One region of the Bacillus sp. GbtcB14 genome, then DNA from elsewhere that is predicted to be linked to it. Evidence: riboswitches for the same ligand, from Rfam matches in the RefSeq annotation. Region 1 holds a riboswitch; each other region holds the start of a gene.
What was found. Region 1 has a riboswitch for lysine ahead of KVT31_RS07420 (aspartate kinase). Riboswitches for the same ligand answer to the same signal wherever they lie in the genome.
Positions count from the first base shown of each region.

Region 2: another riboswitch for lysine. It lies ahead of KVT31_RS18045 (amino acid permease); the one in region 1 lies ahead of KVT31_RS07420 (aspartate kinase).
Region 3: another riboswitch for lysine. It lies ahead of lysA (diaminopimelate decarboxylase); the one in region 1 lies ahead of KVT31_RS07420 (aspartate kinase).
Region 4: another riboswitch for lysine. It lies ahead of KVT31_RS09585 (amino acid permease); the one in region 1 lies ahead of KVT31_RS07420 (aspartate kinase).

Region 1 covers NZ_JAGXJT010000002.1:485,311-493,235, reverse strand. The annotation lists gene asnA (aspartate--ammonia ligase) at 1-850, shown strand, start outside; gene KVT31_RS07430 (helix-turn-helix domain-containing protein) at 987-1,415, shown strand; gene KVT31_RS07425 (VOC family protein) at 1,651-2,103, opposite strand; gene KVT31_RS07420 (aspartate kinase) at 2,473-3,702, opposite strand; lysine riboswitch at 3,902-4,088, opposite strand; gene KVT31_RS07415 (DoxX-like family protein) at 4,281-5,189, shown strand; gene KVT31_RS07410 (DUF4166 domain-containing protein) at 5,193-5,804, shown strand; gene KVT31_RS07405 (YndJ family protein) at 5,810-7,435, shown strand; gene KVT31_RS07400 (8-oxo-dGTP diphosphatase) at 7,464-7,925, opposite strand, start outside.
Region 2 covers NZ_JAGXJT010000005.1:471,449-479,373, forward strand. The annotation lists gene KVT31_RS18015 (ABC transporter permease) at 1-50, shown strand, start outside; gene KVT31_RS18020 (response regulator transcription factor) at 130-828, shown strand; gene KVT31_RS18025 (HAMP domain-containing sensor histidine kinase) at 837-2,072, shown strand; gene KVT31_RS18030 (hypothetical protein) at 2,123-2,929, shown strand; gene KVT31_RS18035 (DNA alkylation repair protein) at 3,044-3,814, opposite strand; gene KVT31_RS18040 (iron-sulfur cluster biosynthesis family protein) at 3,847-4,152, opposite strand; gene KVT31_RS18045 (amino acid permease) at 4,267-5,733, opposite strand; lysine riboswitch at 5,846-6,038, opposite strand; gene KVT31_RS18050 (GNAT family N-acetyltransferase) at 6,393-6,842, shown strand; gene KVT31_RS18055 (sulfite exporter TauE/SafE family protein) at 6,882-7,892, opposite strand.
Region 3 covers NZ_JAGXJT010000003.1:664,557-672,481, forward strand. The annotation lists gene KVT31_RS12400 (LTA synthase family protein) at 1-314, opposite strand, end outside; gene KVT31_RS12405 (DUF3888 domain-containing protein) at 568-963, shown strand; lysine riboswitch at 1,053-1,234, shown strand; gene lysA (diaminopimelate decarboxylase) at 1,415-2,731, shown strand; SAM riboswitch class I at 2,848-2,956, shown strand; gene KVT31_RS12415 (YezD family protein) at 3,029-3,172, shown strand; gene KVT31_RS12420 (phosphoadenylyl-sulfate reductase) at 3,259-3,963, shown strand; gene sat (sulfate adenylyltransferase) at 4,002-5,138, shown strand; gene cysC (adenylyl-sulfate kinase) at 5,151-5,744, shown strand; gene KVT31_RS12435 (nitrite/sulfite reductase) at 5,757-7,379, shown strand; gene KVT31_RS12440 (DUF3906 family protein) at 7,390-7,590, shown strand; gene cobA (uroporphyrinogen-III C-methyltransferase) at 7,676-7,925, shown strand, end outside.
Region 4 covers NZ_JAGXJT010000003.1:106,141-114,065, reverse strand. The annotation lists gene KVT31_RS09600 (ABC transporter ATP-binding protein) at 1-394, opposite strand, end outside; gene KVT31_RS09595 (ABC transporter ATP-binding protein) at 391-2,151, opposite strand; gene gapN (NADP-dependent glyceraldehyde-3-phosphate dehydrogenase) at 2,736-4,175, shown strand; lysine riboswitch at 4,354-4,535, shown strand; gene KVT31_RS09585 (amino acid permease) at 4,682-6,106, shown strand; gene KVT31_RS09580 (ABC transporter permease) at 6,167-7,366, shown strand; gene KVT31_RS09575 (hypothetical protein) at 7,682-7,885, shown strand.

The sequences.
Region 1 (7,925 bases):
AGGATTAAACGATCATCTAAACGGTGTAGAACGTCCAATTGAATTTGATATGTTACATTCAGGAGAAGAATTAGAAATTGTTCACTCACTAGCGAAGTGGAAGAGATTTGCTTTACATGAATATGGATATGAAGCTGGTGAAGGTTTATATACAAACATGAACGCGATTCGTCGTGATGAAGAACTTGATGCAACACATTCCATTTACGTCGACCAATGGGATTGGGAAAAAATCGTTCAAAAAGAATGGCGTACTGTAGATTACTTACAAAAAACAGTACAAACAATTTATGGAATATTCAAATATTTAGAAGACCACTTATTTGAAAAGTATCCGTTCCTTGGAAAGTATTTACCAGAAGAAATTGTTTTCATTACTTCCCAAGAACTAGAAGATAAATATCCAGAATTAACACCGAAAGATCGTGAACATGCAATTGCAAAAGAACACGGTGCAGTCTTCATTATCGGAATTGGTGATGCACTTCGTTCAGGTGAAAAGCATGATGGGCGCGCAGCTGATTATGATGATTGGAAATTAAACGGTGACATTTTATTTTGGCACCCAGTATTACAATCTTCATTCGAATTATCATCAATGGGAATTCGTGTTGATAGCAAATCACTTGATGAGCAATTAACGAAAACAGGTGAAGATTTCAAACGTGAGTACGATTTCCATAAAGGTATTTTAGAAGACGTACTACCATTAACAATTGGCGGTGGTATTGGACAATCAAGAATGTGCATGTACTTCTTACGAAAAGCACATATCGGTGAAGTTCAATCTTCTGTATGGCCTGACGATTTACGTGAAGCTTGCAAAAAAGAAAACATTCATCTGTTTTAATAGAAGAGAGAGGATAACTCAAAGAGTTATTCTCTCTTTTTTATAGTGTAAACGAGTGGTTTACAGTGAGTTTTACTAATGGTTTCTTTCTTTTTTGGATCCTTTTATGTAATAATTTGTTAAAGGAGGGGACGTTATGAGCTTAGGACAACAACTTAAAAGATTACGAGAGTCAAAAGGGTTTTCGCAGGAAGATGTTGCTAAGAAAATTGGTGTGACAAGGCAAGCTGTGTATAAGTGGGAACATGATAAAAGCTGTCCGGATATTGATAATTTAATTTTGCTTAGCGAAATGTATAATGTCATGCTAGATGAATTAATAAAAGGAAACCAAAGCTTTAAAGAGAAAATACATATTGATGAAGAAGATGAAGATTTTGAGAAAGAGAATGAATTTGGTTTTTATATTGGCTGCGGTTTATTAATTATGAGTGCTTTCATTGACTATGAAAGAATACAGGTGGTTGTCTTAGGCGTTGCACTATTCATGATGGTCTTTTACTCTGACGTGAAGAAAGTTATTTTGAATGAATATAGATCGTTTTTTCATGGGAAAGAGCGATAAGATATAAAATGAGAAGAGTCAGTTATATTTCCTAGGAAAGGATAAAATGAATAATTAAATTATTTTATAATGATTTTTGGATGTTGGTAATATGTTAAAGAACGATTTGGATAGAGTCTTGAAATCTATGTGTAAAATGATAATACATTTTTAAAAGCTCAAACAAGCATAACCACGTTCTAAAGTTAGGACGTGGTTAAAAATATAGTGGTTTAATATATAATACATCACTTCATTATTTGTTACCGAGTTCTTCCGCTAAACCGACTAAAATGCCTTCGGTTCCACGAATGTAGCAAAGTCGATACGAGTCCTCGTACTGAACTACTTCGCCAACGAGCTCTGCACCATGCTTAGTAAGTCTATTTACCATTTCGTCAATGTCTTCAACGGTAAACATGACGCGCAAATAACCGAGGGCGTTTACAGGAGCTGCTCGGTGATCTGCTATAGTAGCTGGGGCGAGAAATCGCGAAAGTTCAATTCGACTATGGCCATCTGGGGTAACCATCATAGCAATCTCTACGCACTGAGAACCGAGTCCGGTTACGCGACCAGCCCATTCACCTTCGACAGTTGCTCTCCCTTCGAGTTTCAAACCAATCTCTTCGAAGAAAGAGATTGCGTTATCAAGGGATTCTACAACGATGCTGACATTGTCCATTCTTAGTAATTTGTTTTTTGTCATTGTCTTTATCTCCTTATATATAAAAGTGTGTTATCTAAGCATCTCCATAATTATACTATTAAAAAGTTACAAATTCCTTCTAAACAAAAACACCTTGTCACAGTGTAGGAGAATGTGACAAGGTGTTTTTTTAGTATATCATATAGCATCTTGTTAACGAACAACACTTCGAAAATCTTCTACTATTGAGATACGTATGAACTTTATTTCGTGAATACTATCATGTCCAAGTAGTTTTAAGAACTTGATAGTGTAGTTGTTATTCTATAGAACGACTTCGACTTTCCCACAAAATATTCCCGCTCTTTTTCTATTTATATAGGAAGGAAATAGATTCATCTCATTTGTTTTAAGTTTTACCGGTGAAAATTAACTCATCTGCACTAAAGGCTCAATTTTCGCCATAAATGATTGATGCAGCGCCTCAACACCTGTTACTAAATGAAGGCGGTCAATAACGACAGACACTTTAATTTCTGATGTACTTACCATTTTAATATGAATATTTTCTTCTTTTAAAGTAGTGAACATATTCGCGGCAACTCCAGGGTTAGATACCATACCAGATCCTACGATTGATACTTTTGCTAAATGATTTTCATGTTCTACAGATTCATAGTGAAGTGCTTCGTGGTTTTGTTCCAACACTTCTAAAGTTTCTTTTAAATCACTCGAGTGGATGGAGAAGGAGAGATGAACAGTTCCTTCATTTGTAATACTTTGAATGATGATATCTACATTAATATGTGCAGCTGCTAATGTAGAGAAAACAGTGGAAAGCGATCCTTGTTCTAATCCTTTTATTGTGACACGTGTAATATTATCTTCAAATGCAATACCTTTAACGATTGATTGTTGTTCCATGTTACATTCTCCTTTTACAATTGTTCCGTTTTCTTGTTCCATACTTGAGCGAACTTCTAAAATAACATTATGATTTTTAGCGAATTCAACAGCACGAGGGTGTAATACACCAGCACCGAGGTTTGCAAGTTCTAACATTTCGTCATAAGAAATTTCATCTAATTTATAAGCATCTTTTACAACTCGTGGATCCGTCGTATATACGCCTGTTACATCTGTATAAATATCACATTTTTTTGCTTTCAATGCAGCGGCTAATGCAACAGCAGTTGTATCAGAACCACCGCGGCCAAGCGTTGTAATTTCATGGTTTTCACTAACTCCTTGGAAGCCAGCTACGATAACAATCGTACCTTCAGTAAGATAAGATTGAATTCGATCTGTATGAATGTCAGTAATCCGTGCACTACTATGTACAGATTCTGTCGTAATACCAGCTTGCCATCCTGTTAATGAAATCGCGTTATAACCTTTTGTTTGTAGTGCCATTGTTAACAATGAAATGGTTACTTGTTCTCCTGTTGATAGAAGCATATCCATTTCGCGTTTACTCGGATTTTCTGTAATAGCGTTAGCAAGTGCTACAAGTTCATCTGTGCTCTTTCCCATTGCTGAAACGACAGAGACGATACTATGCCCTCGTTCATATTCTTCAATAATTAAATTTGCTACATGTTGAATGCGCGCGACATTTCCGACAGAAGTGCCACCGAATTTTTGTACAATCGTTTCCATTACGAATTCCTTCTTTCATCCATTTTTAAGAATAGATTAGGACATATATAAATCCCAATATTCCTGTAGTTACCAGAGAAAAGCAAAAAACACCATCTCAAATAAGTGAGGATGGTGCTGTTACAGGAAAAGGGAAACAGAAAACGGAGCTAATAAAAAAACCGCCAAAAAAGGAATACCATGAAAATGATATCTCTTTTTTGTAGATAGCTCTTCACACGTACACTTCTGTACATATGACAGTTCTGTTTCTATTCGAAAACAGCCCCAATCGATAAATGCAGAGAAAATTATCGATTTCGGCAATACTTCCTTTCATCTAATTTCATAGACATCTCTGTGTCTCCATTAGAATAATCATAAGTATTGCAACCTCTATCTCACGTTTTAGGCGAGAGTGTTTGATTTATGAAGTTGTTGGTAACATTTGTTTTATAATAATTTAAATTTTTCGTGGAATCAAGTGTTTTATATATATTTTAAAAATTCTATCTTTTATTCGGATTAGTTTGTGAAAAATGTAGCAAAATCAATTCATTGCATGTACATTAAAAATATAGAGTATAGGAGGTGGAAGGATGGGGAAGATACAGCCTATTTATGTAGCAACAAAAATGAACACAACAATGGAGAAATTATGGGAGCATACACAAGAACCACATATACATACAGAGTGGGATGTTCGTTTTACAGAAATCACGTATTTAGAGAAAAAAGCAGGAGAACCACAGAAGTTTTTATATAAGACAAAAATTGGATTTGGACTTGAAATAGCCGGAGAAGGGGAATCGCTAGGTGAGATAAGAAAAGAAACTGGAGAACGGATTTCTTCTTTGAAATTTTGGACAGACAATCAATTATCACTTATACAAATTGGACGTGGGTATTGGAAATATACACCGAATAATGAATATATTCATTTTGAAACACAATATGATTATGATACAAGATTTGGTCGTATAGGGAATGTAATAGATTCATATGTTTTTCGCCCGTTATTAGGTTCTGCGACTGCTTGGAGTTTTGATGCTTTAAAATTATGGTTAGAAAAGGGGCTTCATCCTAGGTTGCTAATTAGAAGAACAATGACATATTGGCTCGTTTGTTTTTTATTTGCTTTTGTATGGCTATATCAAGGGATTGTACCGAAAATAATCTTTACCCATCCAGAAGAAGTGAAAATGCTTTCGGTCATAATTGATTCAACTGAAAATAGTATTTTTATTCTTAAAATAATTGGGTTGTTAGAAGTTATTTTTGGTGTCATATGGTTACTTCCATTTCCAAAACGTAATTTATTTATACTACATATTTTCATGTTAATAGCCTTAACGATAGCAGCAGGATTTACGAATGTTGCAAGTTTTACAGAGCCATTTAATCCAATTACGTTAAATCTGCTTCTAATTGGAGTATCGATTGTCGGTTATATGAATAGCTTCGATTTGCCAAGTGCAAAAAATTGCAAGAGGACGAGAAAGGGATAATGTATGTCTAATATGTATGAAAGACTATTAGGGGATTCTTATAAAAGGCTTCATCCAAAATTGCAGGAACGATATGCGATAACGAAGGAAAATAGCTTTATTGGGGAAGGGGAAATGGATGAAATTTACGGTGGCTCTTTTTTCGTTAAATTGATTTTGAAAATTGCATCGAAGTTCCGAATGTTTTTCTCTGAGCGAGGGAAAAAAGTTCCGTTTGTGATACATAATACTGCTGGACGAGATAAAGATGGAATAGAAATTGTAAGGTGGAATCGCACGTTTTATTTTCATGATAAGGAAAGATATTTTAATGCGGTTATGCAACTGGATGAAGAGAATAATGAAATTGTAGATTATTTTGGTGAACCACATATCCTCGTTTCTACTTTAAATTTTCATATTGATGAGTTAGGAGCAATGCATATTGCTTCAAAGAAACAATGGTTTTATATGTTTGGGAGAAAAATTCCTTTGCCGAAACTTTTATACGGAGAGGCAAAAATTGTTGAAAGTTATGATGACGAATTACAATGTTTTCGAATTCACGTACAAGTACGAAATCCGTTAATTAGTTCATTATTTTCATATAAAGGAACATTTGTAGAGAGGGAATAAACGATATGAGAAATATAATATTTGGTCTTGCTTGTTATATTGTTTTTCTAATATGTGAGTGGCCGTATGTAAACCCTGTTGAAGCAATTATATTATTATCTATTTTGTTATTTATACCGATGTCATTTTGTATTATTGATACAAGAACACGAAATGGATCGTATGTATTATTTTATAAAGCCGTATCGTTTTTATATCCGGTCGCAGCAATTAGTGCAATGTTATCATTTGTAACAAATCAATATTTCTTTGCGATAATTTGGTTTGTATATACGGGGATCGTTGCGTTATTCGGTATAAATAGATTACTAGAAAGAGGATGGAAGCCATTAGAAGAAACGGCTATAGATAGTGCGTTTATTTATTTGTTTTTAGGTGGTTTTTGGTTTTTTGCTTCAGTAGCAAGGCTTTCAATTATGAACTTTAGTTCTGATATTGTTTTACTCACAGCTGCCCACTTTCATTATTCGGCGTTTCTATTGCCCTTATCAGCTGGTTTAGTAGGAAGGAAAAGAGAAAAGAGAAGTAAAGTATATGATGTAATTATGTTTATCATAGTTATTTCACCTATGACAGTTGCGATAGGAATTACATACTCAAGGATATTTGAATTTTTTGCAGTGTTCATATATTTATGTGCTATTTATGGATATGGTATTTACGTTTGGAAAGCGAAATTTAATTCTATCACTGCAAAGGTTCTCTTAATTATTTCGTCTAGTACGCTCATGGTAACAATTATGTTCTCACTTATATACTCATACGGAAATTTCAAACAAGTAATGACGATTACAATTGCACAAATGGTTTGGATTCACGGTGTGGTAAATGGAATTGGAGTAGCGTTGCCAGCATTTGTCGGTTGGATGATTGAAAAGAGTGTTCCAAATTATAAATACTATGGGAAACCAATGAGCAGGTTAAGAGGAAAAGTGAAGATTGGTGGAGCATTTTTACATAGTAGAAATTTAGTAGATGGCAAGGAATACAGTGGTCTAGTTGATAAAATGAATGATTTTCATAGTGAAGCATTTGACGTGACAAAGATTCCTATGAGTATTATTCGCTTTTATGAAAATACAACAGCGTATGAGTTACAATCGAATATTCAATGGGCTCGTTGGTTCCGTCCATTTGCATTTTGTTATGAGAAAATGAGTAAACGTGTAGGACAAATACATTTAGGAATGGGCGGCAAGTGGGAAACGATGCATGGCTCTATCGTTGGTGTAATAGATGAGAAAGATGGAAGAGAGAACGTAAGGGCTTGGTTAAGAAAAAATGAAGCAGGAGAGTCTATTTTTTTAGCTCTTTACTCAAAGCATACATATATGAACGAGACATATATGAATATTGCATTACCTTTACCATATTCGAATATGACGGGAGTTTTGAAATTACGTAATAAGTGTAATGATTTAATCATTACTAGTAAGCTGAGAAGAAATAGTAAGGGAGATGAGGGGATTTATTTACATACTCGTTTCTTTACAATACGTTTACCATTAGCAGAGACTTTTATTATTAAAGAGGGCGCAAATCAAATGTTAGAAGCTAACCATAAAATGTGGATATTCGGAATCGAATTTTTAGAAATTGATTATGAGATTAAGAAAATAGAGGAGAAGTAAGAAAAGCTTGGAGAGATTCCAAGCTTTTTTACGTATGAGTAATTGTCATAGCAACTTGTTTATCTAAGTCTCGGTCCCAAACACGTTGAATTTCAAACGTACCTTTTTCAAAAAATAATGGGAATCTCTCTTTAAACCAATCTTGCATAGGTAGATTTAATGCTGTATCGATTGGTATCCATAATAATTCGCCCTCTGGAGGGTCTATAAGAAGTTCGCCTTCAAATGAATCTGTCCAATAGTTAAATACCATATATCGAACATTTTCTTTCGGATTTACGTATTCATCTAATCCCTTAAAAGTCAAATTTGAAACAAATAATCCAGTTTCTTCTTTTACTTCTCGTTCAGCAGCTTGAACGATACTTTCTGGAAAATCTACTTTACCGCCAGGAGCGATGTAACCAGGGAAGCCTAGATGATCGGGGCGCTGTATTAGCAATACTTCGTTATTCCGCTGAACCATACACATTGTATAAATGCGGTGTTC
Region 2 (7,925 bases), on a different contig from region 1:
TGAAAAAAATTCAACAAGATAATATCATTGATACTATCAGAGAAGAGTAATATTATAGGCCTGGCTAGATTATAGTCAGGCTATTCTGATTGGAAAATAAGCTAGGGGAAGAAAAAGGAGAGGACATACTTGAATAAAAAAATATTACTAGTTGAAGATGATGAAGCTCTTGGGCTAGCCATCGAATTTTCATTGAGGAATGAAGGTTATGAGGTGATTAGAGCGTCCAGTGTAAAAGAAGCTAAACACCAGTTTGTTCACAATACATTTGATTTGTCCATCCTTGATATCGGCCTACCAGATGGTAATGGTTATGACTTATGTTTGTATTTTAAAAAGCAAAACGAGAATTCGATTATTATTTTCTTAACTGCACTAGATGAAGAAGCAAATGTGGTAATGGGGCTTGATATAGGCGGTGATGATTATATAACCAAACCTTTCCGGGTTAGGGAACTCATGGCCAGAGTGAAAGTACAATTGCGTAAACAAGCGTCGCTAGAAACACCATCTCAAATTTTAAAATCTGAGAATATAAGAATCGATACGAACCTAGTCAAGGTTTATAAAAATTGTGAAAGTATTACATTGACGAATTTAGAATACAAACTGCTATTGAATTTCATGAAGAATTCTCACAAAGCATTAAAAAGAGATGAACTCCTACAACAAATAACAGAAGGAGATAATGTTTTTTTTGATGAAAACACGTTATCTGTATACATAAAGCGTTTAAGAGCTAAAGTTGAAGACAATCCTCAAAAACCACAGTTTATCGTTACCGAAAGAGGATATGGTTATCGTTGGAGCAAGGATGTGATTGGGTGAGCAAGATAATGAAAAATACCGAGTTAAAAAGCTATATGACGATACTGGCCGTCCTTTTATCTATATTTGTGATTTACCAATTTATTATTCAACAATTATTTTATGATCATTTGAAAAGAGACTCTATTGCAACATGGGGTGAAATTACAGCTAGGTTGGTAGAGCAGAATCCAGAAAATGAAGCGGAAATTATGAAAGTCTTATCAAGTCATTCGTCTCACTCAAGTGAATATCAGGAAAAAGGGACAGAGATCCTAAAGCAGTATGGATTATATGAAGACTTGGAATCAAAATTTTTTCCTCACTTAAATAATCTAATTATTAATCACAATCAATTTATGATGTGGGGATTGATTGCTTTTGGATTTTTACTTTTTGTTGCAAATTACATGCAACAAAAAATTATTTTCAATAAGATTAGCCAGCTTACTAGAGCTGCAAAAAAGATAATCGAGGGAGATTACTCGGTTGTCATCAATGAGAATAAAGAAGGGGATTTCGCGAAACTGGCGATTTCATTTCGTTCAATGAGGGATATCATTAGAAAAAATATGCATGATTTGCTTGAAGAGAAGCGGTTTTTAGGAGAAATGTTGCAGGATATATCTCATCAGTTAAAAACGCCGCTTTCAACTATTTCTATCTATAATGAAATGTTGTTAAATGAGAAACTATCCCGAGAGCAACAAGCTCAATTACTACAAAATAATGATACTCAGATTTCTAGAATGAATGTCTTAATTCAGAATTTGTTAAAAGTAGCAAAAATTGATGCAAAAGCGATTTCGTTTGATAAAGAGCCAGGGAATTTAGTAGATACGACTGAGGAAGTACTAAATCGCCTGCAAAGCATGATAAGTGATAAAAATATTTTGATTGATTGGAATGCACCAAGAGAAATAGTCGTTATTCACGACAAATTATGGATGCAGGAAGCTTTGTTAAACCTGTTGAAGAATGCAATCGAACATTCTAAACCCGGTGGTAAAATAATGATTCAGGCCAAAAATTCTCCAATCTATACAGAACTAGTAATCCAAGACTTTGGAGAGGGAATGTCAGCTGAAGAATTACCTCATATTTTTGAACGATTCTATAAATCAAGCAGTTCTAAAAAGCACGGCTCGACCGGAATTGGATTGGCACTTGTCAAAGCTATTATAGAGGCACATCACGCCTTAATTACAGTTGAAAGTGAAAAAAATGCTTATACAAAATTTACAATTATTTTTATGAAATTTTAATAACAGTTTGGTATATATTTTAATCTTTTTAATATAAAGGGGTTTTTTTTATGTTTAATAGATTGAAGTGTTTTCTTTTATCTGAGAAAGAAATAGTTGATACTGTGAAAAAATACAAGGAGGAAAAAATACACGTTTCCATAATAAAAGATTTTTTAGGAGATTTAATCTTAATAAGAACTTTTATATTTTTAATGTTTGTTCCAGTATCAACTTTTATTTTTTCAGTTATAATTTATGGAGCTGTTTTCTTTTTATCAGGCATTAAGATTACTGTTTGGGGCATCAATATAATGTTATTAGTTCCAATAACATTACTTTTCTATATGAATATAACTAATACATCAATTATTATTACTGGTTTAGTGAGAAAATTTTTAGTAACCATAAAATATCTAAATCCATTTTACTCAATAATAAATAAACCTTGGCTGTTTATTTTTGAATTATTATTTGGTTTTTTATATGTATTTCTGCTATCTTTATTTTCGATTTGGATAGTATTACATTCATTAGAAATAGATTTTTCTGAATTTAGTTCGGAGGACAATCGAAGTTTCCAATTTTCAATTATTATTTTACATACAGCAATTTATTTGTTTATAAGAGTTCATGGCCAGTATTGTAAGACAACTAAGCAAAAAATTAAAAAGCTGAAAATGAAATTTTATTTATGGTTTTGTTCTATGATTGCAAGTATTGTATATATATTTGAATCACTCTTTAATTATATGAATGGAATCCAAGCAATTTATTTTATTTTTGTTTTAATGATTGCTTTAGAAAGAACAGTGACACATTATAAGAAATTTATAGATTTTTTAGAATGTGAAAATTTGTATGAAAAATATTTTTAGAGGGAAAAGTCTTTTGAAATATAAAAAGTTATACCTACTAAGTACTGGACGAGTGAAAAAACGCTATTCTTTTTCTAGAATCATAGGAAAGGATAGCGTTTTTGTTTAAAATACTCAAAAAGAAAAATCTTTTGGCAAAGTACCACTTTTTATCATCGTTCTTAACCCATGTTTTATAATCCAAGGGTTAACCGGATGCTGTTTATCACGTAATTGTTGTAACCATTGCAAAACGAGTTCTTTATCTTCTTTCGTAATATCGTTAATATGATTGGCTACTGATTTTTGGACATATTTAGACGGATCATTCATTAATGGTTCAAGAAGCTGTAAATTGTTCTTAAAGTCACCTTTCAAAGCGCCCATTTTTTTAGCCCAAGGAAGTCTTGGTCTTGTACCCTCGGAAACTAATCTTCTAATGTGGCTGTTTTCGTCATGAATCCACTGTTGTAATATGTCTAGTGTGTCTTCATGGTATGTTTCAAGAAAAGGCCGAATGGCATATTCAGCAGTATTTCTTTTTGTTATTTCATACATGGCGTTGAAAGAGGATTCAAAATCGTTAAGCCCATATTTTTCAACGTATTTTGCGATAGGCATGTACATATATCCGTTTGTAAATGTGCCTACTTCTGTTGTATTTTCTGGTCCCAATGTTTTCAGTAATATATGTATAGCTGCATTAAAATCTTTTTGTAAAGCATTGTGTAATTCATCTGCCATTACTTCAATACGTTGCTTTAACTCTAAATTTTCAACTTTACATGTTACAGAATCTACAAAGATGCTTTTAGAGAAAGTAGGATTGTGTTTACAAATAGAATCAGCCATTTTTTCGGCTAATTCTTCATTAAATAAAAATTTTAACGGAACATATTTACCCATTTTTTCACCCCAATTGTCAGTTGAAAAAAATTTTATTTTTTAATCGACAACCCATAAACTAAAGTCTCACTTGGAGTCGTAATGCTAAAACCAGTCGTCTTATAATCAAGTTTCACCGTATCACCAGTGTAGTCTTTCGTAAATGAATCCATTTGTACGATAAAATCAGCATCTTCATATACAACGTCATCTGCATTATATGTATCCCAAATTAAATCCACATCAACGAAAATACTACAAGAGTTTGTCATTGTCCCTCTAATGCGAATGATCTTTTTGTCTTCGCGCTCTAATCTATGTATAGCTGCTTTTGTTTCATCAGTAATGCGAATGTTCATGATATCCCAACCTTTATGTATATTTCCTTTATTATTGCAAAAACAGGAGCAATAGGAAAGGGAGAAGCATCGAAATAAAAAAACGAGCAAACAAATTTGTTTGCTCGTTTCACTTTATTTCAATTCACATTTATCAAGAGGAATTACTTTCGTTTTCTTCGTAAATTTATATCCTAACCATAGTACTAAGAAGAGTGGTAAACCGATATAAGAAACGAGTACGCCGTTCCAATCGATTGCTTCGCCCATAAATGCGCCGTAGTTTTGACCTAAAATGACGATGACACAAAGTGCAAATGCGAAGATTGGACCGAATGGGAACCATTTTGCTCTATATGGTAAGTCTTTTAAATCTTTACCTTGTGCGATATATGCTTTACGGAAACGATAATGACTAATTGCAATTCCGACCCATGCGATAAAGCCAGACATTCCAGATGCGTTTAATAACCAAATGTATACAACACCGTCACCGAATAAAGAAGCAATGAAAGCGATACTACCGACAATCGATGTTACGATTAATGCGTTAACAGGTACACCGCGGCTATCTAATTTACCAAGAAACTTTGGTGCTTTTCCTTGGCGTGCTAAATCCCAAAGCATACGAGTTGAAGCATACATACCAGAGTTACCAGCAGATAGTACTGCCGTTAAAATAACAGCATTCATAACAGAAGCAGCAAAGGCAACGCCCGCTTTTTCAAAAATAAGTGTAAATGGACTTACTGTTACATCGCTTGCGGCAAGGCTTTCAGTTGTATAAGGAATTAATAAACCGATAACGAGAATCGCAAGGATATAGAATAAAAGAATACGCCAAAATATAGAACGAATTGCTTTTGGAATGTTACGCTCTGGATCAGCAGTTTCACCAGCGGCTACTCCTAATAATTCAGTTCCTTGGAAGGAGAAACCAGCAGCCATAAATACACCGATAATTGCCATAATGCCGCCATTAAATGGTGCATCTGCAACAGTGAAGTTTTTAAATCCAACAGATTCGCCGCCCATAATTCCAAATATCATCATGAAGCCGACAATTAAAAAGATAATAATAGTAACTACTTTAATAAGTGCGAACCAATATTCAGATTCACCAAACCCTTTAACAGATAAATAGTTTAAAAGGAAAATAATAGCTAAACATAATCCACTCCAAATAAGAGAAGGGGTATCTGGGAACCAAAATTTCATAATTAATGTTACAGCCGCTAGTTCAGCAGCAATCGTAATTGCCCAGTTATACCAATAGTTCCATCCAAGTGCAAAGCCAAGTGATGGATCAACAAATTTTGTTGCGTAGGTGCTAAAAGATCCAGTAACAGGCATGTAAGCAGCGAGTTCAGCTAAGCTCGTCATTAAAAAGTAAACCATAATTCCAATTGCGGCGTATGCAACTAATGCACCACCAGGTCCAGCTGAATGGATGACACCACCACTGGCAAGAAATAGTCCGGTACCAATTGTACCACCGAGAGAAATCATCGTAAGGTGTCTTGATTTTAAACTACGTTTTAGTTCACCTTTTCCTTTTGTAGTTTCTGTTTCAGAGGTAGTTTGATTCGTTGCGCTATTCATGTTCAACACTCCTTTTCTTGTAAGATAGGAAGGAGCGGGGGAGAAAAATACAAAAAACCGCCAAAGGAATTTGGCGGAACGTTTCACAAATAACCACCCCATCATACCCTTCCGTTAAGATAGCACCCCACGTTTACACGGTAATTTTGTAAACGTGACAGTTCTGTTCCTTTCGGAGACAGCCCCAGCTCATATTTCCAGAGAAGAAATAGAAACTTCGGCAACTTTTCCTTTTAAACGGAGTCGGTGACATTCTCTGTGTCTCGGCCGTTCTACTCTTAAAAGTTGCAACCTCTACCTCATCGGATTGATGAGGATTTGATATATTACTAAGATTTTTAATATATGGCAATTGTAATGACTTTCTGAATATATTGCAAGATATTTTGTTAGGAAAAGTCAAAAAATATCGGTTATTGTATAGGAAACGCTTGCATAACTCCACCCGAACCTACTATTATGTAGCAATAAGCAAAGAAAAAATTGTTATACAAATGTTTCGCAAAAAATATTGAAAAATCCTTTAAAATTAAAAGAAAATTCAGAAAATATAATTCGACATAACTATCAAAAGAGGATTATTCTTTAAATTCGTTTCAAAGAATAAGTATAAATCTGATAAAATTAAAGTGTTGTTTAATTGAAAAGGGGAAATCAATATGAAATTAGAAACAGAAAGACTCCATATAGTACCGTGTACAGAAGAAAGCGTGCACGTTGCTAGCGAGCAAGGATATAATAGTGGTCCACATATTGTAGGGCATGTAGAAACTGTAAAACAAGATGAGGCTTTATTACCTTGGGGAGCGTGGTATGTCATTCGAAAAGAAGATGGCATCGTTCTAGGTGATATAGGATTTAAAGGGAAACCAAATGAGGAACATACAGTAGAAATTGGGTACGGATTTATTGAGAAATATTGGAATAAAGGGTATGCGACAGAAGCTGTAAGAGAATTATTAAATTGGGCTTTTCAAACAGGAGAGGTAGAAACGATTATTGCAGAGACACTCCCTGAAAATAATAGTTCAATTCGTGTATTAGAGAAATTACATATGAAGAGAATTGGCACTACAGAAACGATAATTAATTGGAAAATAGAAAAATAAAAAATACCGCTCGAAGTATATTGGGCGGTATTTTTATCGTTATGGTAGCATTTGTTTTTGATCATTCGGATATCCGGCTGTCGATGCGTTAGAACGCTTGGAATGATTACGTACCGCAATGAAAATAGAAATAATAACGACAAGACCAACTGCCACGTAAGAAAGCGAAATAATAGTTGGATCCACTTTAAATGTAGTAAGCAGTGTACGAATATTTGTAAAGATAATAAGGCCACCAACTAATACGCCAAGTAAATGAGAAGGAACGATGCGTACTAGCCATGCAGCGATTGGTGCCGCAACGATACCACCAAGCATTAACGAAAATACCCAAACCCAGCTTACTTGTTCCCAGCCAAGTGAGATGAAGAAGCCAATTGTTGCAGCAAGTGAAACAGGAAATTCACTCGTATCTACAGATCCAATAACTTTTCTAGCTTCATTTCCTCTTGCAAGAAGTACAGGTGTTGTAATCGGTCCCCAGCCACCGCCACCAGTTGAATCAACGAATCCAGCGAATAAGCCAAGCGGAACAAGCTGTTTAGCAGACATACGTTTTTTTGAAGTGACAATTTGTTTTTGAATGAGGAATCGTAATAAAATATAAACCCCTAAAGTAAATAAAAATACGGAAATGTACGGTTTAATTACATCGCCAGGTAAATTACTTAAAAAACATGCCCCAATAAATGCGCCAACTGCTCCTGGTAATGTAAGCCTGGAAACGGTATATTTATCCACGTTTCCAAATTTGATGTGTGATGCGCCAGAAGCGGCAGTTGTAACGACTTCAGCTAAATGAACCGATGCGGAAGCTACAGCCGGTGCAATACCAAACATTAATAATAATGAAGTAGACGTTACCCCATACGCCATTCCAAGTGCTCCATCGATCAATTGAGCGAAAAATCCAATAATAGCAAAGACAATTAATTTCTGCATAAATAATCCCCCTGTAATAATAAATGAAAAAGACACTTTTCCCGTATGAGAAAAGTGCCTTTGGTTTTTCCAATCAGCAATAATTAAATTTGTTTCATTATAATACATATTAATCGTATAAATCAACTAGGTTTTAAAGAT
Region 3 (7,925 bases), on a different contig from region 1:
TTATTTGTTTGGAATAAAACTGGGAATGTAACGAAATCGTTATAAAACCCATAAAACATTGCATTTCCAAATAAAATAAAGGACAGTATAAAACTGGTTCCAATAATAATTCGGTTTCGGTACTTAGATGCAAGTAAAGCGAAACCAAAAAATAAAAGTAACGAAGCTAGTGGGTTAATAAAAAGCATAAATTCTTCAAAGAAGTTATCAATTCTAATATCAAATGCTAGCTTGTACACAATATATGTTTTTATCCATAATAAAACGACTGCAACGAGTGCAAATCGCAGTTTTGGAAACAGATTTTGTAGCATAATATACTCCTCTCCTAAAAGCATGACGGTTCTTGTGAGCCGGTTTGATTAGCGCCTCATTTTCTATATACGAACAGTCCTTTGTTATTATGTTTATTATACTATGAGTATCATTATACGAAAATAAAAGAGAGTTGTGGGCTTTTTTATAATAATTGAGTAGAAAAAGGGCAGTGGGAGACAATAAAACGGAGTTTCTATGTATGATAATTATCGTGCGCAGAAAGAATCGAGTAATAAAACGGAGGTTATAATGCGAAAATTATTATATTTTATAGTATGCAGTAGTGTTATACTTTTTGCCTCACCGAGTATGTCAGTAGCGCAATATGATGCACCCCTTATGGAAGATGCACTTTATTCTGTTTTATTTCCAAAAATAAATAAGGCAATTGAAAAACAATATGGGAGCTTGAAGCCTTATGAATGTCCTAAAATTATTAGTTTAAAAAAAGTGTATAGTGGTACATATTTATTTCAAGCGAGTATTGAAGTAACGAAGTATGAACGTGTTGCTGGGAAAATTGCTCCACCATTTGAGAAGGTAACGATTACATTTAATAACGAAGAGGGCGAATGGGAAGTGACAAAGGTTTCAGTAAAGCGCTTACCAAATGATACGAAATTAAACTGTAAAAAAACAATATAAAAAATTGTTTGACAAATAAAATGGTCCTTTGGTATTGTTAATAGCAACAATTAGATGTTTGAAAATTAAATAGACTTACCTCATCTACTCTCAAAGGTAGAGGCCGCAATAGGAAAGAGTAAGCTATGGGAGATTTAATGGAATCTGTGATCATAGGTTGAAAGGGACTATTGCCGAAATATAAGAATAACCATCTTATTCATATATTGGGACTGCATTGAATAAATGTAGTACTGTCATAATATTTATTTTATGGAGAGCTATTTGGAGATGTTGATGCGGTTTCTTATTTTGAGGAGATAACAACTCGTTTATTTTTTCAATATATATTTTTCCTAATAAGAAACGCGTGTGAACATTGTTCCGCGCGTTTTTTGTCTATCTAAAAGCGTGCTGCAATGAATAGAAGATTGGGGTTATGAGTTTTAGAGGAAATAAGGGAGGAATTCAAATGTATTTACACGGCACAAGCCGAATCAATGGGCAAGGACACTTAGAAATTGGTGGGTGCGATACGACGCAGCTAGCAAAACAATACGGAACACCACTTTATGTATACGATGAAGAGTCTATTCGAGGAAAGTGCCGCGCGTTTCATCGTGCTTTTAAAGAAAGTGGTTTCTCTTATCAAGTAGCATATGCAAGCAAGGCGTTCTTGTGCATGGAGATGTGCCGAGTAGCTCGTGAAGAGAATATGTCTTTAGACGTTGTTTCTGGAGGGGAATTATATACTGCGCTCCAAGCTGGTTTTCCGGCATCGCGTATTCATTTTCACGGAAATAATAAAACAGAAGAAGAAATGATTATGGCTCTTCAGGCAAATATCGGTTGTTTTGTAGTAGATAATTTCTTAGAATTAGAAATCTTACATGATTTAGCAATGCAACATGGGAAATTTGTGAACATATTAATCCGTGTAACGCCTGGAGTAGAGGCACATACACACGAATATATAACAACAGGTCAAGAAGATTCGAAATTTGGATTTGGTGTTTCAAATGGTCAAGCGATGCAAGCGATTGAGTTAGCTTTGCAAAAATCAAATTATAATGTGCTAGGAATTCACTCGCACATCGGATCACAAATATTCGAAACGGCTGGTTTTGTTCGAGCAATTGAAGTTCTTCGCCAATTTTTAGAAGAAGTGAGAGAGCAAATGAATTATGTAGTAAAAGTGTTAAATGTGGGCGGAGGATTCGGAATACGCTACACAGAGTCAGATACGCCATTAACTCTTGAGACATATGTGCGAGCTGTAACAAATGCAGTGAGAGAACAATTTACAGTATGTGAATATCCGCTGCCAGAAATATGGGTTGAACCAGGTCGTAGCATTGTAGGTGATACTGGAACGACAATTTATACAGTCGGATCTGTGAAAGACATTCCTGGTATTCGGAAATATGTATCAGTGGATGGCGGAATGACAGATAATTTAAGACCTGCCTTATATAGCGCGCGTTATGAAGCGATGCTAGCGAATCGAGGGAATGATACGAATGAGGAACTCGTTTCGATTGCTGGGAAATGCTGTGAGAGTGGAGACATGCTGATTTGGGATATTAATCTACCGAAAGTTGCTTCTGCCGATTTACTAGCAGTTTCTTGTACGGGGGCATATGGGTACTCGATGGCCAATAATTATAATCGGATTCGTAGACCAGCTGTCGTCTTCGTGAAAGGTGGTACATCACAAATTGTTGTAGAACGCGAAACATATGAAAATATTATTGGGAACGATCGCATACGTATTAAAGAACTTGTTTAAATAGAGAAAAGGAGTTGTTCGGATGGGCAATTCCTTTTTTGTAAAATAAAATAATTAAAATATATCGGAAAACTAGGATTGAAAAAAATCAGAATTGTGATAAAATACAAATACAAAGCTTATCAAGAGAAGCGGAGGGAACTGGCCCGACGAAGCTCGGCAACCTGCTTATAGAAAGCAAGGTGCTAAATCCAGCAAAATGGAATCCATTTTGAAAGATAAGGTAAAATATATTACCGAACAGTCTTTTCGAAATGGGAAAGATTTTTTTTATGAATAAAAAGGGGGGCTGTTCGCGTGAGTGTACGAGAACATTTTGAGGAAGTATCTGAGAAAATTCAAGCGATGCTTGCTGATATGAAATATGGTTCAATTACAATTGTTGTGCAAGACGGAAAAGTCATTCAATTAGAGAAAAGTGAAAAAGTACGTTTAAAGTAAAAAGCGCTGACTAGAAAAACTAGAGGCGGTTTTAACCTATTTTATTAGGTTAAAACCGTCTTTTTGCTTTTACAGGGGGAAAAAACATGTTGACGTATGAAACGTGGGAAGAAAATAGTGTTTCATTTTCAGAAGAAGATGAAACAAAAGGCGCGCTATCGGTATTAAGTTGGGCTTATAAAGAATATAAAAATGAAATTGTATACGCATGTAGCTTTGGAGTAGAAGGGATGGTATTACTGCATCTTATAAACCAAGTAAATCCATCTGCTAAAGTTGTATTTTTAGATACAAATGTTCATTTTCAAGAAACGTATGAATTAATTCAAAAAGTGCGGGGACGATTTCCTTCATTAAATATTATAGAAAAACAGCCGGAACTTACACTTGATGAACAAGCGAAGTTGCATGGTGAAAAATTATGGGAAAGTAATCCGAATCTTTGTTGTAAAATCAGGAAAATTTTACCGTTAGAAAAATCATTAGCAGCGGAAAAAGCGTGGATATCGGGCTTAAGGAGGGAACAATCAGAAACGCGTAAGCATACAAAGTTTATAAATCAAGATCATCGCTTTCAATCTATTAAAGTTTGTCCGCTCATTCATTGGACGTGGAAAGAAGTATGGCGATATGTATACAAACATAGCTTGCCATATAACCCGCTGCATGATATTGGATATCCAAGTATTGGGTGTGAGAAGTGTACGTTACCTGTAGGAGAGGGTGGCGATTCGAGAGATGGTAGATGGGCTGGGAAAGTGAAAACAGAATGTGGTCTTCATTACCAATAAGAAGAATTTGAAAATAAAGCTAAGAGAGGGTATAGAAAATGAGTACAAGAAACGAATTAATAAATCGAATAGACGAGACATACGACGTATCACAAATTGAAAAAGAAATTCAACTGGATAACATTGCGTTAAGTGATTTAGAGCTATTAGCAACAGGGGCGTATAGCCCGCTTACTGGTTTTTTAGGAAAGAAAGATTATGATTCGGTCGTAGAAACGCTTCGTTTAGATAATGGGAGCGTTTGGAGTATACCAATTACATTACCAGTAACAGAAGAAGTAGCAGAGAGTCTGAAAGCTGGAGAGGAAGTAAAACTTGTTAACGGTGGAAATGTATATGGTGTCATTCAAATAGAAGATATTTTTGTGCCTGATAAGGAAAAAGAAGCGTTACTAGTGTATAAAACGACGGATGAGGCTCATCCTGGAGTGAAAAAATTATACGAAAGACCGAACGTTTACGTCGGAGGAGCTATTGTTCTTACAAAACGCTTTGAAAATAATCCGTTTCCTTCTTATGATTTAGATCCAATTGAAACGAGAAAAGAATTTAAAAAACGTGGTTGGAAAACAGTGGTTGGATTTCAAACGAGAAATCCGGTACATCGTGCCCATGAATACATTCAAAAATCTGCTCTTGAAATTGTAGATGGCCTCTTTTTAAATCCGCTTGTTGGGGAAACGAAGTCAGACGATATTCCTGCTGATGTAAGGATGGAAAGCTATGAAGTATTACTTCAAAACTATTATCCGAAAGATCGTGTCTTTTTAAGTGTATTTCCTGCAGCAATGCGTTACGCGGGACCAAGGGAAGCGATATTCCATGCATTAGTCAGAAAGAATTTTGGATGCACCCATTTTATCGTAGGGCGCGATCATGCAGGAGTAGGAGATTATTACGGGACTTATGAAGCGCAAGAAATTTTTACAAACTTTACAGTGGAAGAGTTAGGGATTACACCGTTATTTTTTGAACATAGTTTTTACTGCACGAAATGCGAAGCGATGGCTTCGACGAAAACATGCCCGCACGGAAAAGAGGATCATGTCATTTTATCAGGTACAAAAGTAAGAGAGCTATTAAGAAACGGTGAGGTTCCACCGAGTACATTTAGTCGTAAAGAAGTAGTGGAAGTGCTAATTAAAGGTTTGAAAAAAGAAGTAGTAACAGAATAGGGAGAGAATGAGATGGATACGAATATTACTTGGCATACAGCATCTGTTTCAAAAGATGAGAGAAGAGTAAAAAGTGGGCATCATAGTTTTGTAGTTTGGTTTACTGGTCTATCAGCTTCAGGTAAATCTACGGTGGCGAACGCGGTTGCTCGTAAACTATTTGAAAAAAATATTGGAAACTATGTACTAGATGGGGATAATATACGCCACGGTTTAAATAAAGACTTAGGTTTTTCTGAAAGTGATCGTATGGAAAATATAAGACGGATTGGCGAAGTGGCGAAGCTATTTGTAGATCAAGGTACGGTTGTTCTTACAGCGTTTATTTCACCATTTCGAGTAGACCGAAAACAAGTTAGGGATTTATTAGCTGTAGATGAGTTTATAGAAGTGTTTGTAAAGTGTCCAATTGAAGAGTGTGAGAAGCGTGATCCGAAAGGGCTTTATAAAAAAGCAAGACAAGGTGATATTAAAGAATTTACTGGTGTTGATTCACCGTATGAGGAACCAGAACAAGCGGAATTAATTGTAGAAACGCACAAGTATTCTATTGAAGAATGTGCAGAACAAATCGTGAAGTACCTACAAGAGCGTAGTTTTATATAGGGGGATTTAAAAATGAGTTATGAAAAAGCATGGGCTAACAATGAAAAGTTAAATCAAACTGAGAAAAATAAATTAAAAAAAGATGGATTGGAAATTTTTAATGATATTCCTTACTATGCGGAGAATGGGTTTGAATCTATTCCGAAAGAAGAGTGGGACGCATTCAAATGGGCAGGGTTGTATTTACAAAGACCGAAAGAAGCTGGTTATTTTATGATGCGTGTAAATATTCCTTCAGGGATTATTACGAATGCACAGGCAGAAGTGCTTGCTTCTATCGCTGAGGATTATGGGCGTGACGTAATAGATATTACGACAAGACAGGCGATTCAGTTTCATTGGTTAGAAATTCATCAAATCCCAGATATTTTTAAAAGATTAGCGAGAGTTGGGTTATCTTCAGCTGGGGCTTGTGGTGATATAACGCGTAATATTACAGGGAATCCACTTGCTGGTATTGATGCAAATGAGCTGTTTGATACAACTGGTATTGTGAAAGAGGTATATGACTATTTCCAACATAATGAAGAGTTTTCTAATTTACCACGTAAATTTAAAATGTCTATTAGTTCTAACGTTTATAACTCAGCAAACGCAGAGATTAACTGTGTTGCATTTACACCTGCAACGAAAGAAATAGATGGTGAGAAAAAAGTTGGTTTTCATATAAAAGTAGGTGGTGGATTATCCGCTCGTCCATATTTAGCTGATGAATTAGATGCATTTGTTTTACCAGAAGAAGTGAAGACGGTAGCGATTGCGATTGCTACGATATTCCGTGATTTTGGATACCGTGAAAAACGTCATTTAGCTCGTTTGAAATTTCTTGTTGCAGACTGGGGAGCAGAGAAATTTAAAGAGAAACTAATAGAGTATACAGGGCCTTTACAAAGTAAGGGAGAAAGTGCTCTCAAAGGATGGAATGCAGGATATTTCTATGGTGTTCAAGATCAAAAACAAGATGGACTAAAATATGTAGGTTTTAATGTGCCGGTAGGACGTTTACATGCAGAAGAAATGTTTGAGATTGCAAGAATCGCTAAGCAGTATGGAAATGGACAAATTCGTACATGTAACTCGCAAAATTTCATTATTCCGAATGTTCCGCCAGAAAATGTAACGGGTTTACTAAATGAGCCGTTGTTTGAAGCGATATCAGCAAGTCCGAAATCATTTATTGGTCATGCGGTTTCCTGCACTGGTATTGAGTATTGCAATCTTGCTTTAGTAGAAACGAAAGAAAGATTACGTCAAATTGCCGAATACTTAGATACACAAATTGCACTCGATGTTCCGGTACGAATTCATATGGTAGGATGCCCGAATTCATGTGGGCAACGTCAAATTGCTGACATTGGATTACAAGGGGTGAAAATGAAAACGAAGGAAAAAGGAATTGTTGAAGCATTTGAAATATATGTAGGTGGAACGTTGTTAGAGGGCGGTGCTTACAATCAAAAGTTAAAAGGGAAAATAGATGGCGAGGATCTACCTGATGTACTTGCATCATTTATAGGTTATTTCAAAGAGAATAAATTACCAGCTGAAACGTTTTATGATTTTGTCGGTCGTGTTGGTGTAGAGACATTACAAATAGCGTTAAATATTGTTTTAGAAGAAGTAATAGCGTCTTAGGGGGGACAATATGGATTTATATCGATTTGAAGCTGTGTTAGTAAATAGTGTTGTTCCGATTGTTGTTGTTGCTCAAAGTGAAGAACAGGCATTTAAGCTCGCGGAGATGGAGCTTGAAAAGCATTTTTTACCGCTGCCAGAAGTAAAGGAGATTTCCCTATTTGAAAAGAAGAAGATTCGAAAAGGTGCGGCATTTGTTATTCATGAGTAGGGAAAAGGTAATACGAAATAATGAAAACTTCCATTCGTATATAAGGATGGAAGTTTCACTTTAATAATAGAAATGAGGAGAGATGATGGGGAAGGTTTATATCGTTGGTGCAGGTCCTGGTGATCCAGATTTAATTACTGTGAAAGGGTTGAAATGTATTGAGAAGGCAGATGTTATTTTATACGACCGTCTCGTGAATAAAGAGTTGCTTTCCTATGCACAGCCTGAAGCGGATTTAATTTATTGCGGAAAACTACCAAATTATCACACGATGAAGCAAGAGACAATTAACACATTTCTTATTAAATATGCGAAAAAGGGAAAAGTTGTAACGA
Region 4 (7,925 bases), on a different contig from region 1:
ATGCTTTCGCTTTATACACTTGCACCGCCTTACCATTTTGAACGGTAATCATATCACCTTTTACAGTACGTGAGCCTTCAGCATTCACTTTATTCGGCACAAAGTAATATTGAAAACCGACTTGCATCACGCGTACTTCTTTTCCTTTTTTCTCACCTTGTTCAAAGCGATCACTTCGCTTATAAAAGGTACCATTATACGAAACAGCCTCTTCACTCTTTTCTGTTTCATACCAAGGTTTCTCTATTCCAACGATATGATCGTCAATCATCGTTTTCGCGACGAAAGGACCAGCAAGCTCTGCGATGACGAAAATAAATAACATTAGCATCGCTGCAAAAATCGTCCCTTTTACTTTCATCGCATATTGGAACAATCGTTTTGATACGCTCATATTTTCACCCCACTATCCGCACTTTCACTTTCCCCTTGTTGTCTTTCAAACTGCTCAGCATACCAGCCTCCGCTTTTAATAAGCTGATCATGCGTACCCTCTTCCATTACTTCACCTTCATCCATAACGAGAATCCAATCCGCATGTTGTACGGCAGATAAACGGTGCGTCGTAATAATCGTCGTCTTTCCGCTTCTTTCTGTTCTTATATTGTCAATGATCGCTGCTTCCGTACGAGCATCAACAGCTGATAAAGAATCATCCAAAATTAAAATTTCTGGGTTTTGAATAACAGCTCGTGCAATTGAAATCCTTTGTTTTTGCCCTCCTGATAAAGAAACACCTTTCTCTCCAACGAGCGTTTCTAACCCTTCTGGTAAAAACTCTAAATCCTTTGTAAACGCCGCGATTTCAATCGCTTTCTCGAGTTCTTCTTCCGTCGCTTCTCGGTTTCCAAATAAAATATTTTCCCTCGCTGTTTTTGAGAACAAAATATGTTCCTGCGGTACATACCCAATCCACCCGAGTACATTTTCATTCGTTATGTTATCTAACGTCACATCAGAGACTGCAATATCCCCATCTCCAAGCGGATATTGACGAAGAAGCTGACGTACGAGCGTCGTTTTTCCGCTTCCTGTTTTTCCAACAACCCCAAGCGTTTCCCCTTGTTTTAATGTAAATGAAACCTTTTTTAAATTTGTTTCAGTTGATGAAGGATATGAAAAGGTAACGTCATCAAACTGAATATAATCCGGCTCTTGTACAAGCTTTGGATTTTTCGGATCCTTTACATCCGGTTCATACGCTAACGTTTCATTCACACGGTCGAGTGACGCATTTCCTCTTTGCATAACATTAATTAATTCGCCAATTGCAAACATCGGCCAAATCATCATCCCTAAATACACGTTAAATGAAACAAGTTCACCAAGTGTCACCTTTGATTGAAATACAAGATACGCGCCATACACTAAACCAATTAAATAACTAAGACCAACAAGCATTTTCACAGTTGGCTGGAATAATGCATCGATTCTAGCTACTTTCATATTTTTTTCGTAGACGTCATCTCCTAAATGATGAAATCTTTCCTGATCTGCGTTCTCTTGTACGTATGCACGAATAACGCGCACGCCAGCGATCGATTCTAATACTTTATCGTTCATATCACCGAACGCATCTTGCGCAACTGTAAATCTTTCATGCAATTTCTTTCCATATATATTCATCGCATACGCCATAATCGGAAGCGGTATAAGTGCCGCAAATGTAAGCTCCCAACTAATTGTAAATCCCATCATAAAGACAATCGTAAGCATATATAAACTCGAATCCACGAGCGTTAATATACCGAAACCAGCTGTCATAGCGATTGCTTTTAAATCATTTGTCGCTCTCGCCATTAAATCACCAGTACGATTTTTATGATAAAACGTCGGTGTCATTTTAAGTAAATGCCCCATAAATTTAGAGCGCATCGTCTTCTCCAGTACGAATGCACCACCAAACAATTGATGTTGCCAAACGAAAGTAAGACCATATCCTATTACCGTAACCCCTACTAAAATAAGAATAAATTGCATAATCGCTTCATTCGTTAACGTTCCTGTTTTTATGTTATCAATCGTAACCCCTAGCACTTTCGGGGGAATGACTTCAACTATATTTACAATTAAAAGAGCTCCAATGGCGATACTATATCTCTTCCAATGCTCTTTAAAAAACCATTTTAACTTTAGTAATACTGATAACAATGTAACCTCTCCCTTCTCGTTCTCGCTTATTTCTCATTCTTTATCCGCTATCCAGACCCATCACATTTACATTTCGTAACCCATACAATCTCATCACATTTTTCCACCTTCCAAAATTTTATATAGTAACATGGAAAACAAAAAAAAGCATACCGCCGCTTGACGATATGCACAGAAATGCATAAAAGCGTACGTTACGATATACGCAACGTACGCTTTTTATAAGACAAAGATGCCCTATATATCCGTACGGGTTGCGTAATGATATGAATGTTTTCTGCCATTTAACAGAGCTAAGCCCATTACATTTACGATTACAATCATTACGCACACCCCCTTCATTTATTTTCCATTTATAATCTTACAACTATATTGAGTATTCTGTCAATTATTTTTTTACACACCGAATAAAAATATACGCTACATCATTTTGAAATAAGAGAATGTTCTGTAAGAAAGGGCATACAAAATAAAAAAAGAATAAGAAATCGTTTTCACAAACATTTCATTTGAAAAATGTTATCAAACCCCCTACAATCACCTTATACTCACTCTTACAAGTTGCTATTTTAGGAGGACTAATCATGACAACTAGCAATACGTACAAATTTTATTTAAACGGAGAATGGAGAGAAAGCTCTTCAGGAGAAACAATCGAAATTCCATCTCCATACTTACACGAAGTAATTGGACAAGTACAAGCAATTACTCGCGGAGAAGTAGATGAAGCAATTGCATCTGCAAAAGAAGCTCAAAAATCATGGGCAGAAGCTTCTCTACAAGATCGCGCAAAATACTTATATAAATGGGCTGATGAGCTCGTAAATATGCAAGATGAAATTGCCGATATCATTATGAAAGAAGTCGGTAAAGGATATAAAGATGCGAAGAAAGAAGTTGTTCGTACAGCTGATTTCATTCGTTACACAATTGAAGAAGCTCTTCATATGCACGGAGAAAGCATGATGGGCGATAGCTTCCCTGGCGGAACGAAATCTAAACTTGCGATTATCCAACGCGCACCACTTGGTGTTGTATTAGCAATCGCACCATTTAACTACCCAGTAAACTTATCTGCTGCAAAACTTGCACCAGCATTAATTATGGGTAACGCTGTTATTTTCAAACCAGCAACTCAAGGTGCAATTAGCGGTATTAAAATGGTTGAAGCACTTCATAAAGCTGGCCTTCCAAAAGGTCTTGTAAACGTAGCGACAGGACGCGGTTCTGTAATTGGTGACTACTTAGTAGAACACGAAGGCATCAATATGGTATCGTTCACAGGTGGTACAAACACAGGTAAACATTTAGCGAAAAAAGCTGCAATGATTCCACTTGTATTAGAACTTGGTGGTAAAGATCCTGGTATTGTTCGTGAAGATGCTGACTTACAAGATGCTGCAAACCATATCGTAAGCGGTGCATTCTCTTACTCTGGTCAACGTTGTACAGCTATTAAACGCGTACTTGTACACGAAAACGTAGCAGACGAGCTTGTTAGCTTATTAAAAGCGCAAGTAGCTGAACTATCAGTTGGATCTCCAGAACAAGACAGCACAATCGTTCCATTAATCGACGATAAATCTGCTGACTTCGTTCAAGGCTTAGTTGATGATGCTGTTGAAAAAGGTGCTACAATTGTTATTGGTAACAAACGTGAGCGTAACTTAATTTATCCAACATTAATCGACCACGTAACAGAAGAAATGAAAGTTGCTTGGGAAGAGCCATTCGGCCCAATCCTTCCAATCATCCGTGTTTCTTCAGATGAGCAAGCAATTGAAATTGCTAACAAATCAGAGTTCGGCTTACAAGCAAGTGTCTTCACAAAAGACATTAACAAAGCATTTGCAATTGCTAACAAAATCGAAACTGGTTCTGTTCAAATTAACGGACGCACAGAGCGCGGCCCTGACCACTTCCCATTCATCGGTGTAAAAGGTTCAGGTATGGGCGCACAAGGTATTCGTAAGAGCCTTGAGTCTATGACACGTGAAAAAGTAACTGTATTAAACTTAGTTTAATCTTATATGTAGAAGCTGATCTAATTTGGGATCAGCTTCTTTTTATATCAAATAATTATCCATCCCTAATAACAAACTCTTCTCTATAATCTGATTATTAATATATCCATTGACGTATAAAAATTCATTTGTTACTCTTAAATACGTTAATTTAATATTTAAATCCTCATTCGTATCTCGGTGAGGTAGAGGTTGCAATCATTAAGAGTATCATTTCAGGAGATGTAGTGGCATTGATGAAGAAATGAGAAAGGAATGGTTGCCGAAGTAAGTCGTGTCCACCATGCACACTTGCTGGGTCTGCATTTAATAAGTGCAGAACTGTCACAAACGTTTCGTTTGTGGAGAGCTATCGAGAGGTATGTCGTGGGTTTCTTATAAGATAGAAAGCATGTAGCGGCAAATTACGTGCTTTTTTTGTTTTGTTTGGGACTTCTCTTCTCTACTAAGAAGACATACATATCTCCTCGCTTGACTTGGTTATACTAACTTTGGAGGTATTTTCTATGCAACAAAAAAAATGGGGCTTTTGGGTACTAACAGCTTTCGTTGTCGGTAATATGGTTGGCGCTGGAATTTTCATGGTGCCAAGTACGTTGGCACAAACAGCAAGCCCTCTCGGTGTCACTTTAGCTTGGTTAACAACAGGGTTTGGTGTTTTAATGCTAGCTCTTGTTTTCGGTAATTTAGCAATTCGTCGTCCTGATTTAACGACAGGACCACAAAGTCATGCATATGCTTTATTCTCATCACCAAAAAAGAAAAAAATGGCTGGTTTCAGTATGGTATGGGGATATTGGGTTGCAAACTGGGCAAGTAACGTTGCCATCATTACATCTTTCGCGGGATATTTATCACTCTTCTTCCCAATTATGAAAGATACACGACTACTATTTTCAATCGGTTCTTTTGACATAGAAGTCGGAAAACTAATTACATTTACGATTTGTTCCATCTTACTTTGGGGAACTCATATTATATTAACAAACGGTGTAAGCGGAGCTGGAAAGCTAAACTTCTTAGCAACAACAACGAAAGTAACTGGATTCCTTTTATTCATCGTCGTTACGTTATTTGCATTCGAAGCTTCTAAGTTTGGACAATGGTACACACCGATGATCGATAAATCAGGTGTATCACACGGCCTTCTTTCCCAAGTAAATTTAGCTGCTCTTACAACGCTTTGGGCATTTATCGGAATTGAATCGGCAGTACTTTTATCAAACCGTGCTACCTCTCCCAAAACAGTAAAGCGCGCAACAGTTGCGGGATTACTTATTACAGTTGCGATTTACTTAGGAATTACAATTTTAACAATGGGTGTACTTCACGTTGATAAATTACAAGCTTCTGAACGTCCATTAGCAGACGCATTAAACGCTGCAATGGGTCATGGCGGCGGGAAACTGATGGCATTACTTGCTCTTACTTCCCTATTCGGTTCTATCTTAGGCTGGATTTTATTAAGCTCAGAAGTACCATACCAAGCAGCAAAAGAAGGTTTCTTCCCTTCCTTCTTTACGAAAACAAATAAAAAAGGAAGCCCAATTTATTCATTACGACTAACAAACATTATGTCGCAAGTGTTCTTATTCTCAACACTATCAGGAACAATTGCGGAAGCTTATACATTCGTTATTACCGTATCAACACTGGCCTACCTCATTCCATATCTCGTTTCACCAATCTTTCAGTTAAAACTAGTTGCAACTGGTGAAACATATAAAAATGAAATGCGGGCAAGAATTACAGATGGTATAGTCGCAGTGATCGCACTTTGCTACGCACTATGGGTTATTAAAACCGGCGCATCCGATATAAAAACGTTCCTTCTCGGAATTGGTTTATTCGTAATCGGCTTTGCCTTCTATCCATTAATGAATCGTGATCAGAAAAAAAATAACGAAAAGAAAAACGAGCAAGTTGCATAACGCAATTTGCTCGTTTTTTCTTTTGTAAAACATATATAATAGAACAAAGAGGTGAAAAACATGTCAATTGAATCGCTATGGAGCAGTCGATTCCAACAACATATGCAAAATATCATTACATACTTTGCACGTATGATTAACGGGTTACTATATAGCTTTATCTTTATTTCATGCGTTGGCGCTTACTACTATGCTCAGTTTCTAAAAACATCTCCTTCTAAAGGAATATCTTTACTACTCATCACGATTGTACTGACATTCATTATAACGAGATGCCCAATCCGTACATTTATTCAAAAACCTGATGCTGTCTATTTGCTTGCATTAGAAGAGAAATTAACATCTTATTTTAAAAAATCTCTTCTATATAATTACATCATTCAGCTTTTCCCATTATTATTTACGTTCCTTATTCTCGTTCCACTTGCCCTGCAATCATTACAAGTAACAGTACCTTTCTTATGTACAATCTTTATCGTTTTAATGATTACGAAAGCTTGGAACATGTACATACATTGGATGTGGCGTGATAGTCATGAAAAAAATATATGGTTTATTATTCGTATTGCTTGTAACGCCTTAATCATTTTCATGCTGTTTTACTCGGCACATGTTCTCATATTAGGCGGATTGCTCTTACTACTTGCTTTCCTGCTTCTATATACGAAAAAACAGCCTACAAAACGAATACCGTGGGATTACATAATCGAACAAGAAGAAAAAATGAACGTTCGTTTTTATCAATTTGCTAGCATTTTCACCGATGTTCCGCAACTGAATAAACAAGTAAATAAAAGAAAATGGCTTACAAATTGGATTGAACCTTTATTACATAAAAAACGAGCAACTTTCTTCTATTTACATACACTCGCATTTTTACGCGGGAATGATTATTTCGGTATATATATTCGCTTAGGAGTGATTGGTGCCTTCGTCTTATATTTTATACCAAACATATACGTAAAAGGTGCTATTGCATATATCGTCCTATATATGATTTCTATGCAGCTCCGTTCCCTGTGGAAATATTTTTCGGGAAATATTATCGTAGCATTATATCCAATTGATACTGAACAACGAATGAACCAATTTCTTCGCTTAATCTTTATATTACTAAGCATGCAACTCATTGTATTTTCGATTGTTATACTCATTGCTACAGTACAACTTTTACATAGCCTTATCATTTTGATTATCGGGTTACTCTGGATCAAATTTATTATTGTACCAAAAACGAAGCAAAGAATTTCCGCATTTTAACGAAAAAAGAGGCTGTACATCACAGCCTCTTTTTTCGTCCCCAAATTTCTAATCACTTTTCATAGGCAATTCTCATATAGTGAAAATGACTATACAATTCCTATCCATAAGTTAACTAATGATTTTACACATATATAAAGTGAAACTTTAATCAGTGGGGGTTTTGTTCATCCCCCACTGATTATTAGCCTTCACCAATCGGACGTTTACGGACAGCCCGACTCCTACCTAACTGCTTTGCTCCAACTGAATTTTGAGGTGGGAGTTTTACTGTCCGTTAACGCGGGATAAATACAAAAGATGGGAGCCTTATTTATGAATAATAATCCGCCTTCAACGCCCCCAAATCCACCGGAAACGAATAATAATGAAGTGAGCTTACAAACGTTACGCGTCATTGGGCTTATTGTACTAATTAGTGGCTACATATTAGTAGCTCTTTCTGAAGTAGGAACGTTAAAAAACCTTTTGCTACAGCCTAGCACCACTCCAGACTTAGCTGAAGTTGATCCGTTCTAAAAATCATATAAAAAGCGAGTCCCAGTATAACTGGTTCGCT